Linked DNA regions of Blastopirellula marina. The protein of the gene in region 1 binds, or shares a complex with, the protein of each later gene. Links are inferred from orthologs where the notes say so. Each region holds a gene or a part of one and is shown in the gene's direction. Other genes may lie near its edges.

Evidence for each region.
Region 2: the proteins of C5Y96_RS14370 (region 1) and trxA are in contact, whole or in part, in an NMR structure (PDB 2IPA), measured with the Bacillus subtilis proteins. The link is inferred for Blastopirellula marina from one-to-one orthologs.

The regions. Positions count from the first base shown.
Region 1 is NZ_PUIA01000038.1:131,484-137,724, forward strand. Bases 1-2,861 are described here. They hold C5Y96_RS14370 (arsenate reductase ArsC), read left to right. Parts: upstream 1-1,156; coding sequence 1,157-1,567; downstream 1,568-2,861. Other genes in these bases: C5Y96_RS14360 (ArsR/SmtB family transcription factor), read left to right, coding at 109-468; C5Y96_RS14365 (MIP/aquaporin family protein), read left to right, coding at 477-1,160; C5Y96_RS14375 (ArsI/CadI family heavy metal resistance metalloenzyme), read left to right, coding at 1,569-2,033; C5Y96_RS14380 (GlsB/YeaQ/YmgE family stress response membrane protein), read right to left, coding at 2,096-2,356; C5Y96_RS14385 (glycosyltransferase), read right to left, coding at 2,431-2,861. Outside these bases: more of C5Y96_RS14385, read right to left, coding at 2,862-3,237; C5Y96_RS14390 (FAD-dependent oxidoreductase), read left to right, coding at 3,736-5,760; C5Y96_RS14395 (endonuclease/exonuclease/phosphatase family protein), read left to right, coding at 5,775-6,241. UniProt on the Bacillus subtilis protein: Catalyzes the reduction of arsenate [As(V)] to arsenite [As(III)]. In vitro, can dephosphorylate para-nitrophenyl phosphate (pNPP).
Region 2 is NZ_PUIA01000037.1:185,200-191,377, reverse strand. The notes cover bases 1,969-4,766. They hold trxA (thioredoxin), read left to right. Parts: upstream 1,969-3,106; coding sequence 3,107-3,427; downstream 3,428-4,766. Other genes in these bases: C5Y96_RS12625 (hypothetical protein), read left to right, coding at 3,649-4,766; arsC (arsenate reductase (glutaredoxin)), read right to left, coding at 2,450-2,791; C5Y96_RS12640 (stage 0 sporulation family protein), read right to left, coding at 1,969-2,253. In the rest of the region: C5Y96_RS12660 (VOC family protein), read left to right, coding at 1-7; C5Y96_RS12655 (YbaN family protein), read left to right, coding at 61-603; C5Y96_RS12650 (hypothetical protein), read right to left, coding at 618-800; C5Y96_RS12645 (Minf_1886 family protein), read right to left, coding at 823-1,323; more of C5Y96_RS12640, read right to left, coding at 1,330-1,968; more of C5Y96_RS12625, read left to right, coding at 4,767-4,824; C5Y96_RS12620 (hypothetical protein), read left to right, coding at 4,886-5,317; C5Y96_RS27600 (hypothetical protein), read right to left, coding at 5,377-6,178. UniProt on the Bacillus subtilis protein: Participates in various redox reactions through the reversible oxidation of its active center dithiol to a disulfide and catalyzes dithiol-disulfide exchange reactions.

The DNA.
Region 1 (6,241 bases):
TCACTTATTCCGTTTGCTAAAAAGCAAGTTCTTTAATATTGATTTTGGAAGCCATCCTGACTCCCGTATTGTCACTTCGATCGAATATGGCTATATTGCCATTAAGCCATGAATAAAGCAGAAGCAACACAACCTGTCACGAAAACACTTGCGCAGTACGAAGCACGTGCCAAAGTAGCCAAGGCAATGGCTCACCCGAGCCGGTTGTTCATGTTGGATCTGCTTGGCCAGCGTGAAATGTGTGTCCAAGAGTTAACGCAAAGTATTGGTTGCGATCAGTCGACCGTTTCCAAGCACCTGGCAGTGCTTAAGGAAGTGGGGCTGATTGAGTCTCGTCGAGAAGGGACTTCGAACTTTTACTCGCTTACGTGTGGCTGCCTGGATGGCTTCTTTCAATGTCTGGAAACGGTCGTCCAGTCGGATGTCGAGAAGAGAACCTCTGCATGCGATGGGGGCTGCCAACTGTGAGACGATACGTGGCTGAGGTCATTGGAACGTTTGCCCTCATTTTCGCCGGGACCGGGGCGGTCGTGGTGAATGACATGACCCAGGAATCGATCACGCACGTTGGTATAGCGTTGACTTGGGGGATGATCGTCATGGCATTGATTTACGCACTGGGGGATATCTCAGGTGCGCATCTCAATCCGGCAGTAACGATCGGTTTTTGGACGGCTCGCCAATTCGATGGCAAGCAAGTCGTTCCTTATATCGTTGCTCAACTGATTGGGGCCATCACGGCCAGTGTTACGCTGCGCGTGCTTTTCCTTGAACACGATACGTTAGGGGCGACGATACCGGCGGGGCCTTGGTGGCAATCGTTTGTGCTGGAAGTGATCCTCACGTTTCTGCTGATGTTCATTGTCCTGAACGTTGCTACCGGAGCCAAGGAAAAAGGAATCATGGCAGGTGCCGCGATCGGGGCAACGGTTGGACTGGAAGCGATGTTCGCCGGGCCAATTTGCGGTGCCTCGATGAATCCAGCTCGATCGATCGCTCCGGCTTTGGTCAGCGGTCACCTGGAACATCTGTGGATCTATATCGTGGCAACGACGGCAGGCGCGATCCTGGCTGTGTTCGCCTATCAGTTCGTTCATTCGGAAACAAGCTCCGGGGCAGATGCTGCATCGGAACATCATACGGTGGAGGAAGGATCATGAAACGTGTTTTGATCTTATGCACGGGCAACTCGTGCCGATCACAAATGGCCGAAGCGCTTTGGGCCGAACTGGGCAAGGGTGAGTGGGACGCCTACTCTGCCGGCTCGAAACCTTCCGGCTATGTCCATCCGCTGGCGATTGAAGCGATGAAAGAATTGGGCGTCGACATTGGTGGATACGAAAGCAAGTCGGCCAACGACTTCCAGCATCAGCCATTTGATTTGGTCGTTACCGTTTGTGATAACGCCCGAGAAGATTGTCCGATCTACCCTGAGGCCAAGGAGACACTGCATTGGCCGTTTGATGATCCGGCCGATGCCCAGGGTACAGATGAGGAAAAGATGCCGACTTTTCGGCGTGTACGTGATGAGATCAAGGCCAAGATTGGTCAGTATTTAGGAGTCTAACATGGAATCCGCAGTTGATTTTCCCGGCAGTTTTCGCATTCATGTCGCATTGAATGTCTCGAATCTGGAGGCATCGCAGAAGTTCTACGAAATGCTTCTGGGAACAGCCCCCAGCAAAGTGCGTCCCCGGTACGCGAAATTCGAACCAACCGATCCCTCGGTGAACCTTTCGTTGAACGAGATTGACGAGCCGTTTCAAGTCGAGCAAGGTTCTGCTCACTTTGGCATTCAGGTTAAATCGATTGCCGAAGTACATGCCGCGGCCGAGCGGTTTCAAGCGGCGGGGTACAAGGTAATGCACGAAGAAGCGACGACCTGTTGCTATGCCGTGCAGGATAAGGTTTGGGTCGCCGACCCAGATGGACACAAGTGGGAAGTCTTCGTGGTCATGAATGCTGACGCGAAGGACGAACTGTATGAACAGTCAGGCTGCTGCAGTCCCAACTTGTCGCAGATTCAATTGTAAGCATTGAAATCAAGACAGCCTGATGAACTCCATCAGGCTGTTGGCTTTTCTTGGGTCAGCTGCTATTTAGCTTTCCCGCTGATTAAAACGCGGTAGATAGCCAGAACGACCATCGATCCCAGGATTGCGACACCAAAGCTATATAGGTTGAAGCCGGTGACGGTGCCGTATCCCAGTTGGGTCATGATGAAACCACCCACGATGGCTCCAATGACACCAATGATGATGGTGACAATGCAGCCTCCCGGGTCGTCTCCGGGAAAGAGAAACTTAGCCAAAGCCCCGGCAATCAGGCCGAACACGATCCAGGAAATAATGCCCATGGTTGTTGCTCCCTTTGCAATAGGCGTGGTTCAATTCACTTACCCGTAATGCATAAAGCGTGCCAACATTGGGCCTAGGGGCCTGCCTGGTTGGAGGAAGGAAGATGCTTGCTGAAGGTCATTTGTCCAAACAGCCATAGCACGAATTTGCTTGGCATCCACATCAAGGCCCGCTCGGCCAGCAGACGCATGTGATCGGCTGCGACCATCTGACCACGAAAGTGGGCCTCTTTCATGCGAATGGTTTCCCCGAGTTGTTTTTTGAGCTTGGTGCTCTTCATACCTTCGGGGTGAACGCGATAGCGAACCAGCGGTTCGGGGTAGTTCTCAAACTTCGCACCTGCTTTGGCCAGGCGGCACCAAAGATCATAGTCTTCCACATAAAAGTCTTTGTGGTATCCACCTAACTTCATGACCGCTTCGCGCCGGAACATCACAACAGGCTGTGCGATGGGGCAATATCGGCGGAGTGCTCGGACAATATCCTCATGCTTGCGAGGGTAGTCGCGATAGCCGAGATGAGTGCCGTTATCGTCGATGATGTTTAACGTGCTTCCTAGAACGACCAGGTCTGGGTCGTTGTCAAAGCACTGGACCTGAGTCGCAACGCGATGCGGTTCCCAAATATCGTCCGCATCCCCCCGCGCGATCAGATCCGCCGTAGCCAGGCCTAGTCCTTTGTTGAGTTGATCAGGCAAACTGGTTCGCTGCTCGTTACGGATATGGGTGAGCCGGTCATCTTTTAAGTGGCCTACCATCTCACGACCGTCACGTTCTGAGGGATCTTCAATCAAGATGATCTGTAGATTCTGATAGGTCTGCGCGAGAATGCTTTCGACTACTTCAGGAAAGTGCTTGGGGTGAGGATTCCAGACGCCCATGACAACAGAAACCAAGGGCTGCTGGGGCGAAGAACAAGGGTGCTCTGACATAATGGCCTGGGTTACCGAGCATAATGAAGAATCGACCTATTCCCTGAGTATAAATTCGCCCAACTCTCTCGAAACGTCCTAGATGGTTAGCGTTTCATGAAGTTCTCTGTCGCTGACCACTGGGAGTCATTCGGCACGGTAAGCCCTGCTGGGAATTCGTATTAGTGGGGATTTCGATCAGGCAAATCAGGCAAGATATCGCCATGTCGTCGATATCGGGACCGCATCGCGAGTGTCTTTAGCCCAGTTAACGGGTATGTAACTCGCCTTAGTTGTTTTGATTCACCTTGGGTCGCATTGGCAGATAAGGCAACGCAAGTCGGGAGACAAGGCGGATTGATCCACCTTATCTTTGGGCTACCATAATAGAACCTCAAAAACCCCTGCCTTTTTGGAGTTCTCCCTGTGATTCGATGTCTTGCCGCGTTTGCTATTGCGTTGTCTACCATGGCAACTTCGCTAGTCGCTGCCCCTCAAGATTACGACGTTGTCATTTATGGGGGAACCTCGGCTGCCATTACCGCTGCCGTGCAAGCCAAGAAAATGGGAAAGACGGTCGTTATCGTTTCGCCAGACAAGCATCTCGGTGGTCTCTCCAGCGGCGGCTTGGGATGGACAGACAGTGGCGACAAAAACGCTATCGGCGGGCTATCGCTCGACTTCTACGAGCGTGTCAAAAAGCACTACGACCAAGATAGTGCTTGGCGTCAGCAAAAGCCTGAACAGTACAGTCGCTATCGCGCGAATGACAACGCGATGTGGGTTTTCGAACCCCACGTAGCCGAAAAGGTGTTCGAGCAACTGGTCGACGAGTACAAGATACCTGTCGTCCGCGATCAGTGGCTCGATCGTAAGAATGGTGTAAAGAAGGTCGACGGCAAGATCGTCAGCATTACGACCCTCGATGGGAATACCTACACCGGAAAGATTTTCCTCGATACGACTTACGAAGGAGACCTGATGGCTGCGGCCGGCGTTTCGTATCACGTCGGTCGTGAGTCGAACGATGTTTATGGTGAAACGATCAATGGGGTGCAAGCTACCCGGGCTCATAGCCATCAATTCGAATACCCAACCGATCCGTATGTGGTAGAAGGGGATCCGAGTAGCGGGCTGTTGCCACGCATTTCTACTGCGAAGCCAGGACCCGATGGAAGTGGCGACGACAAGATTCAGGCCTACTGTTTCCGCATGTGTTTGACCACGGCGGCTGACAACCAGGTCAAGTTCCCCAAGCCAGAAGGTTACGATCCAAAGCAATACGCTTTACTGGCTCGTTACCTCAAGGGTGGCTGGAAGGGTGTCTTCAACAAGTTCGATCCGGCTCCTAACTTCAAGACCGATACAAACAACCATGGGGCGTTCTCGACCGACAATATTGGGATGAACTACGACTATCCGGAAGCCTCGTACGAGCGTCGCAAGGAAATCATTCAAGAGCACGAAACGTATCAGAAGGGCTGGCTCTACTTTATTGCCAACGATCCTTCTATCCCCCAGGATATTCAGGATCGGATGAACAAGTGGGGCTTGGCCAAGGATGAATTCGTCGACAACGGCAACTGGCCGCATCAGATCTACGTCCGCGAAGCTCGACGAATGGTTGGCCCGGTTGTGATGTGCGAGCCGATGCTGCGAGCCCAGGTACCCACGCCCAAGAGTATTGGGATGGGTTCCTATAACATGGACTCGCATAACGTTCAGCGGTATGTCACGGATAAGGGACATGTCCGCAACGAAGGGGATATCCAGATCAGCCCAGGCGGCCCTTACCCGATCAGCTATGACAGTGTGACGCCGAAGAAAGAGGAATGCACGAACCTGTTGGTACCGGTCTGCGTTTCTTCATCGCACATTGCCTACGGTTCGATCCGGATGGAGCCTGTCTTCATGATCCTCGGGCAATCGGCTGCCACCGCGGCTTGTATGGCCATCGACCAGAAGATCGCTGTCCAGGATATTGAATATGCTGAACTGAGCGATCGACTGTTGAAGGATGGACAGGTTCTGCAAATGGAACGTAAGCCTTCCTATCCCAAGCAGGTGATTGATCCAAAGAAGCTGGAAGGTGTTGTGGTCGACGACACGCAGGCCAAGAAGACGGGCGAGTGGCCCGTCAGCAGCTCGGTTTCGGGATATGTTGGAACCGGCTATGTCCACGATGATAACAAAGGGCAAGGCAAAAAGTCGATTGCCTTTGAGGTTTCGAAACTGGAAGCTGGCAAGTATGACGTCCGCATTGCCTATTCCAGCAATCCGAATCGGGCCTCGAACGTGCCGGTAACGGTCACCTCGCAAGGGAAGCAGGTCTACTCGGGGACGATCAATCAGAAGAAGACACCTAGTGTCGACAAGGTCTTTGTCTCGCTGGGCAAGTTCGATCTGAGTGGTGAGACGGTGATCACGCTCACCAATGAAGGCGTCAACGGCTACGTCGTTGCTGATGCGGTAGTGCTTGTACCTGTTCCCTAGATGTGAAACGTTCGATGCCTGCTTTGCAAACCTATCTTCTTATACTGCTGACGCTTGGTGTTGCGTCAGCGGCGATCGCGGAAGAGCCAACACGGATCCGGGTTGTCAGCTACAACATTCACCACGGTGAAGGAACTGACGGAAAGCTCGACCTCTCGCGCATCGCGCAAGTCTTAAGCGATGCCCAGCCTGATATTATTGTTCTGCAGGAAGTCGACCAAAACACCCAGCGGACGGGCAACATCGATCAGGCAGCCGAGCTCGCCAAACTGCTAAAGATGAACTATGTCTTTGGAGGGAACATTGATCTCCAAGGGGGGCATTACGGCAACGCCGTTTTGACCCGGTATGCTTCCATCTCTGCCAGAAATCATCGTCTTCCGTCGCTGGCAGGCGGCGAACAACGCGGGGTCATGGAGGCCGATATCACGCTACCGGGGCTCAAGCAACCGCTGAAAGTCCTGGCCACTCATTTCGACTA
Region 2 (6,178 bases), on another replicon or contig:
AGAATAGTCGGCGCGTGCCGGAACAGCTCGTTTGATGCACCCAGAGGTCCGGCCTTCGCTATGACACATCCTCCCGTACCTGAGATCCCTTGGTCCAAGCGGCTGTTCTATTTGGGCTGTGCGGCAATCTTTTTCACACTGGCCGTCCTGGGCATGATCTTGCCGATCATCCCAGCGACGCCATTTCTGCTGGTAACCAGCTACTTCCTGGTCAGGTCTTTCCCCAAGCTGAATGACCTGTTGCTCGACTTGCCCTACTTCGGTCAAATTCTGTACGACTGGGAAGTCCGCAAGGGTATCAAGACAAGCACCAAAATCCAAGCTATCGCCACGGTCGTTCTGGGCTGGGGGTTCTCGATCATGATCTTTCCGATCCCTAAGTGGGCATTGACGATCATGGCATTCCTGGTGGTGATCGGGATCTACGTCATCTACCGCGTGCCAGAGCCGCATGACGTGAAAATCACCAAGACGAAGAGCGAGCCAAACGGCCCGCAGGGTGACGACCAGGAAAAGAATACCGTCCATCCATCGCACGAATTAGAGCGGAAGCCCAGAGAAGCAGGCCGCAATTCATGCCAAGCCCAGAGCGAGAATCTTTGACCAGATGATGGGGCTTAAATCGTCCCGACCTGCTGTAGCGCGAGATACGCCAACAGGCCGAACCAAACGACCGCAATCACCCCCATGAGAATCAAGAAGGCCAGATGCGGTTTGGGTGGGTTCGACGTGGGAAGATACACGGGCGACTTGCGAACTTCTTCCGACTTGGGAGCCTGTTTGTTTTTGGCGGCCGCCATGGTTCTTCCCCCTATCCTTGGATTAGGCTTGCCCTGATTCTTCCGATAGCTGGAAGTCGAAGTTCTTCACGAACGCGTCTTCAAAGTCGTACTGATCGTCGAAGTCTTCGCGTCGGTCCGATTTCGATTTACGCATCATGCCAATGCCAATCAGGTTGTAGACGATCTCGCCAAAGTCGCCGGTCGTGTGTATGCCCCACGAGTTGAGCACCACCTTGGCCAACAGCCCATACTGCTGCTGAGCATACTGCCGGATGGCCTGGCACAATACCTGGCCGGTCAGATGGCGTTCGACGTCTTCCTCTTCTTCCCAGCCTTCCAGGTCGTCTTCGAGTTCGTCGATCTCTTCCTCGAAGCATTCCAGGTCCAAGTCTTCTTCCTCTTCGGAAGGCTCTTCGTCCTGCTCCTCTTGATACCGCTGGCCGAATGAGAGGGCTTCACGGACAAATTGATACGCTTCCATGCGATAGCGTGGGTCGTCTTTGAGCAGTTGCATGAACGCGGAATAAGTATCTTCGGACATGCCGTTTTATTCCTTCGGATTGTCTGAGTTGGACTGGGTGTTCTCGCCGCCATCTTCGTCGGCAGCATCCTTCTTGTCACGACGCTTGCCCCGCTTGGAACCACCCCCGGTTTGGCCGTTGCCGCGTTTGAGGACCGTCAGCACGTCGCTGGCGTCGATCATAATGTTGCGGTTGTCTTCCATGCGAACGAGCAACTGACCAGCGAGGATCTCGTGATTCAAAACGCGACCGCGACCACTGTTGGTCACAATATCGCTGCCAATGGGCGGAAGGTCGCGCTGCAGTTCTTCGTACGTGTCGTACTCGTAACGCAAACAGCACTTAAGTCTTCCGCAACGGCCGGAAATCTTCGTTGGGTCGAGCGTCGCTTTTTGGAGCTTGGCCATCCGCATTGAAACGGGCGGCATTTCGCTCAGGTGCGTGTTACAGCAGACCGGCTTGCCGCAGTCGCCGTAATCGGCCAAGAGCTTCGCTTCGTCACGAACGCCAATCTGGCGCATCTCGATGCGGGTTTGCAGTTCGGAAGCCAACGCTTTGACCAGCTCGCGAAAATCGACCCGCGACTCGGCCAGGTAGTAAACGATGATCCGTTCGCCGCCAAACAGATGCTCGACATCGACCAACTGCATGGGGAGATTCATCTCGCGGATCACGCGGCGGACCGTTTCTTCCTCGCGCAGGGCATCGCCGACCATGTGCTCGGTCTGCTTGACGTCTTCTTCCGACATGGCCCGCATGATGCTACCAAATGCCGGATCGGTCAGTTGCTTGACCGCTTCGTCGGTGGCTTCGCACAGGACATCCCCCACCTCCAAGCCGCGCTTGGTGCGAATGATGACTTGATCGTCGCGGTTGTATTCATCTTTTGCTCGGGCCGAGAACACGCCTAAAAAACGCATGGCCCCGTAGCGAATGATGTATTTCGCCATACTGAATATCTTTATTTCGCCGTGCCCTTGAGTAAGGACGCTCGGCGATTAAAACGTAGGGCCTGGCAGGCGGCCTGCACGATGACCAAACGTTAGGTAGGTTTCGATAATCTCTGCAGTATAACCTGATTAAGGCCTTCCCTGAAATTGGGAACTTGCCCCTCTCGAAGTAAGCCTTCGGGCCGATAGCTATGGATCAAGGAAGGATCTCATCGACGCTCTCAGGCGGTCGTCCCAATCGGGCCTCGTTGCCAACGACGACAATCGGGCGTTCGATGATCTTCGGATTGGCAGCCATCTGGGCGATCCAGCCTGCTTCGTCTTCGGGTTGTGGCAACCCCAGGGCTTTGTGATCCTTCTTTCGCACCAGCTGCTCGGCCTTGAGCCCCAGCTTTTTGAGCAGCCCCTTGAGGGTCTTCTCGTCCGGGGGGTTATCTAGGTAAAGCACCACCTTGGGCTCGATCCCATGTTCTTCCAGCCGAGCTAGCGTTTGCCGGCTCTTGGTACATCGCGGATTGTGATAGATCGTGACGCTCATCGAGCACCTTGTAGCAGGGGGAGTCGAGGAATATGGGAAGTACGGGAAACCGAGGGAAATCAGCCTGTAACGCAGTTCACCAATTGGCATCCTAGTTATCAGAGCACAGCAGGAGGGTGCCGGGAAGGTTGCCTCGACTCGGTTACCCCCCATAATAAAAGCATGCCCCCTGGGTTGTGAACCTGGTTAAAATTCGCGATTCTATTGGTTTAGGCTCGGAATTACGGCATGCTGGACCTCTGGGCTCGACTTGATCTGTTGAGACGCAAGCGACAGTTAACCCCCATATTTTCCATTGATCGGGAGAAGCCTCCAATGGCCAAGACATTTAATGAAGACAACTTTGATGCCGAAGTCCTGCAATCGAGCGAGCCTGTCTTGGTCGACTTCTGGGCTCCTTGGTGCGGTCCTTGCCGTCAGCTGGCACCAGTGATCGATCAACTGGCCACCGAATACGAAGGTTCGGTCAAAGTTGGTAAGGTGGACACCGACCAAAACCCGAACCTGGCCGTGAAGTACGGTATTCAGAGCATTCCGACCGTCATGATCTTCAAGAATGGTGAAGTCGTGAACCAGATGCTCGGCAACCAGCCCAAGGCCAACCTGCAGCAAGCCCTGGACGCTGCCAAAGGCTAAGTGCTGACGCAGGATCGACTGCTAGCAAAACGGAGGACGTTCGTCCTCCGTTTTTTCGTGCGCTGGACCAATTGCAATCGGTGGTAGCAGTGCCACCACCTTGCTAGCCCGCAGCATTTCAATCTGCGCAGCCGTTAAACTCAACTTCTTAGGCACATCATGCCGATGCGAAAGGATGGCCGAGTAATCCATTCGACTGCCGCCAACCGTATTGATTCGCCATGAAGCCGACTATCCGCCCATCGAACATCACGCCATCGCCGCGCCCTCTCTCTGAGCAGGGAACGCCCGAGCTGCGAATCGATCCACCGCACTCCGCTTCTGTCGACAGCAATTCGGCCGATTATCTGGAAGAGGACCAAGGGGTCGACCTGACTGCGGCCGACCTCGATACGCTGCCTGACTGGCAGCGGCGACAGATCAATCAGCTGGCCCGCTTGATGCGCGATCGCCAGATGGAACTCGACCGCCGCGAGGCGGAGCTCAACGCTCGGATGGCGAATTTCGAAAGTCAGCAGCGCAGCGCTGCCCTGTCGATGGACGAGCCGCTTCCCCATTCCGTAAAGCCTAGCGCACAGCCATCCCAACCGAAGAGTTCTTCCGCGAGCCCGCTTCGCAACATCGAAGAAACGATCCGCGGCTGGCGACGAAAGTGGCGTGGTCAGTCGACCGAGATTCCCGAGGTGGAACCGGAAATCCACGATTCGATTACCGTTCGGTTGGAAAAGCTGAGCGAAGCGGAATCTCAATTGGCGCAGCAATGGGCCCTGCTCAAGAATGCCCGATCGCTACAAGCCCTGAGAGAAAAAGAGTTTGCCGGCTACACGCAAAAGGTCGAGCGTGAGATGGAGCAAAGCCGAGCCCAGCAGCACCTGTGGCTCGAGCAGGAACAACTGCAACTTTCACGCGATCAGGAAGAACTGGCTCGTCGCGAGAACGAACTAGCTGACGTGCAGCAGGAAATGCAGTACGCATTCGAGGAATTGCAACTCATTCGCGATCAGCTGGAAATGGCCTGGGCCGAAATTCGCGTGCGAATTCCTTCCGCTCTGCGGCGACGACTGGATCAACAAACGGATAGCGCTGTCGACCACTTCGACAAGGCCCTGCATGCCCGAAACCAGGCCGCCAAAGCTGAGATTCGGCAGATGCTGCATCAGTTGGAACTGGCCAAGCTAGAGATCCAGGAACAACACGTTCAACTGGAAGACAACGCCGATCAACACCACACCGAGATCCGTCGCGCCAAGCATGATTTATCAGATCGCGAGGCCCAGGTTCGCGCCCAATTGGCCGAGCTTCGCCGCGAGCACGAATCGCTAAACGACACCAAGCTGGAAATCTTGAAAGAGCGTTACCAAGATCTGAGTCGCGAAATTACTCCCAAAGCGGCATAACAGCTTCTATACTGTCCGGTCGAATTGCCTTCCGTTCTTTCGCGCATCGAAGGACCTCGCTGTGACCGGTACGATTGTTGTTTACTGCCTGATGGGCCTGGCGCTGCTAGTTGGTTCGCTCGTTTCTTTGTCGAATCAGCCGGGAATTCGCGGCTGGCGAAACCTGGCGATGCTCTCGATTTTCGTTTTGGGAATCGTAAGTCTTTTCGTTGCCGGCTGGATGACGGCCATGATCGTTTGGTTTAGCTGCGCTGTCGCGAGTGCACTTCTCTATAAGCTGTACGACCTGGTTGCCAGGAGCAAGCATTCATCGGACGAAGAGGAACTAGAAGATCCACCGCATTCGATCTTCACGCTTCTGATGCACAGTTTGTTGGTCTGGCCGTTGATCTTTTTAGAAGGCTTTGAGTACCTGTGTGCCGAGCTGTTTCCCGCAGCACTTGCGCCTCGTATGGAGGTAGAAGCCCCTGCCGAGGACGAGTCGAGCGCATAAAAAAGGGGACGCTCGACGAGCGTCCCCCGAATCGTGCTGATTCCAATGAATCGTCCGAATTACTCAGCGCTGAGCGAGAGCGATTCGGTTGGCTTCTTGTTTGCCTTTTCGCGAGCTGCGTGACGCTCTTTCGCAGCTTCGGCTGCCTTATAAGCGATCTGCAGTTCCTGGCGGCTGAAGTAAGGGGTGTCATCACCAACCAAGTGTTCGATACGCTTGTTGGCGAGTTCTTCCCAGCTCATGCCGTTGTTCAGGTGCCAGGCAGCTGCTTGAGCACTGCGCTGATTCAGTTCACCGCTCCCCAGCATGTGACACAGGTCAGCAACGCCAGGCTTTTGGGTGTAAGCACTGATTGGCTTCAATTCGTAAGGGATTTGCGGATCTGGATCTTCCAGGCCGTGATCCAGGCAAACGCCTTGGACCTTCAGACGTTGAACCTTTTCAGGCATGACGTTGAAGAAACCACCGCCACCGCCGCCGTTGCCGCCGCCGCCGCCGCCGAAGCCGCCACCGCCTTGGCCACCGCCGAAACCGCCGCCGACGCCTTGGTTACCGCCACCGTTTTGGCCGCCGAAACCACCACCACCGCCGCCGAAGCCGCCGCCGCCGTTGTTACCGCCGAAACCGCCGCCACCGCCGAACTGAGCCAGCGGAACACCAGCGAACGCGGCCGGTAATTCGACACGCATCTTCTTCTTGGTTTTGTTCGTGATAATAACGGTGCCCTTTTCCGAGCTCATCGGGATGAACTTCACCTCGATGTCACCGTTATCGATTGCCTGGAACATCTCAACGGTTTCGACTTCGCTATCCGATCCGGATTTCTTATTTTCCGCGATCGCTGCTGGAGCCAAACAAGCC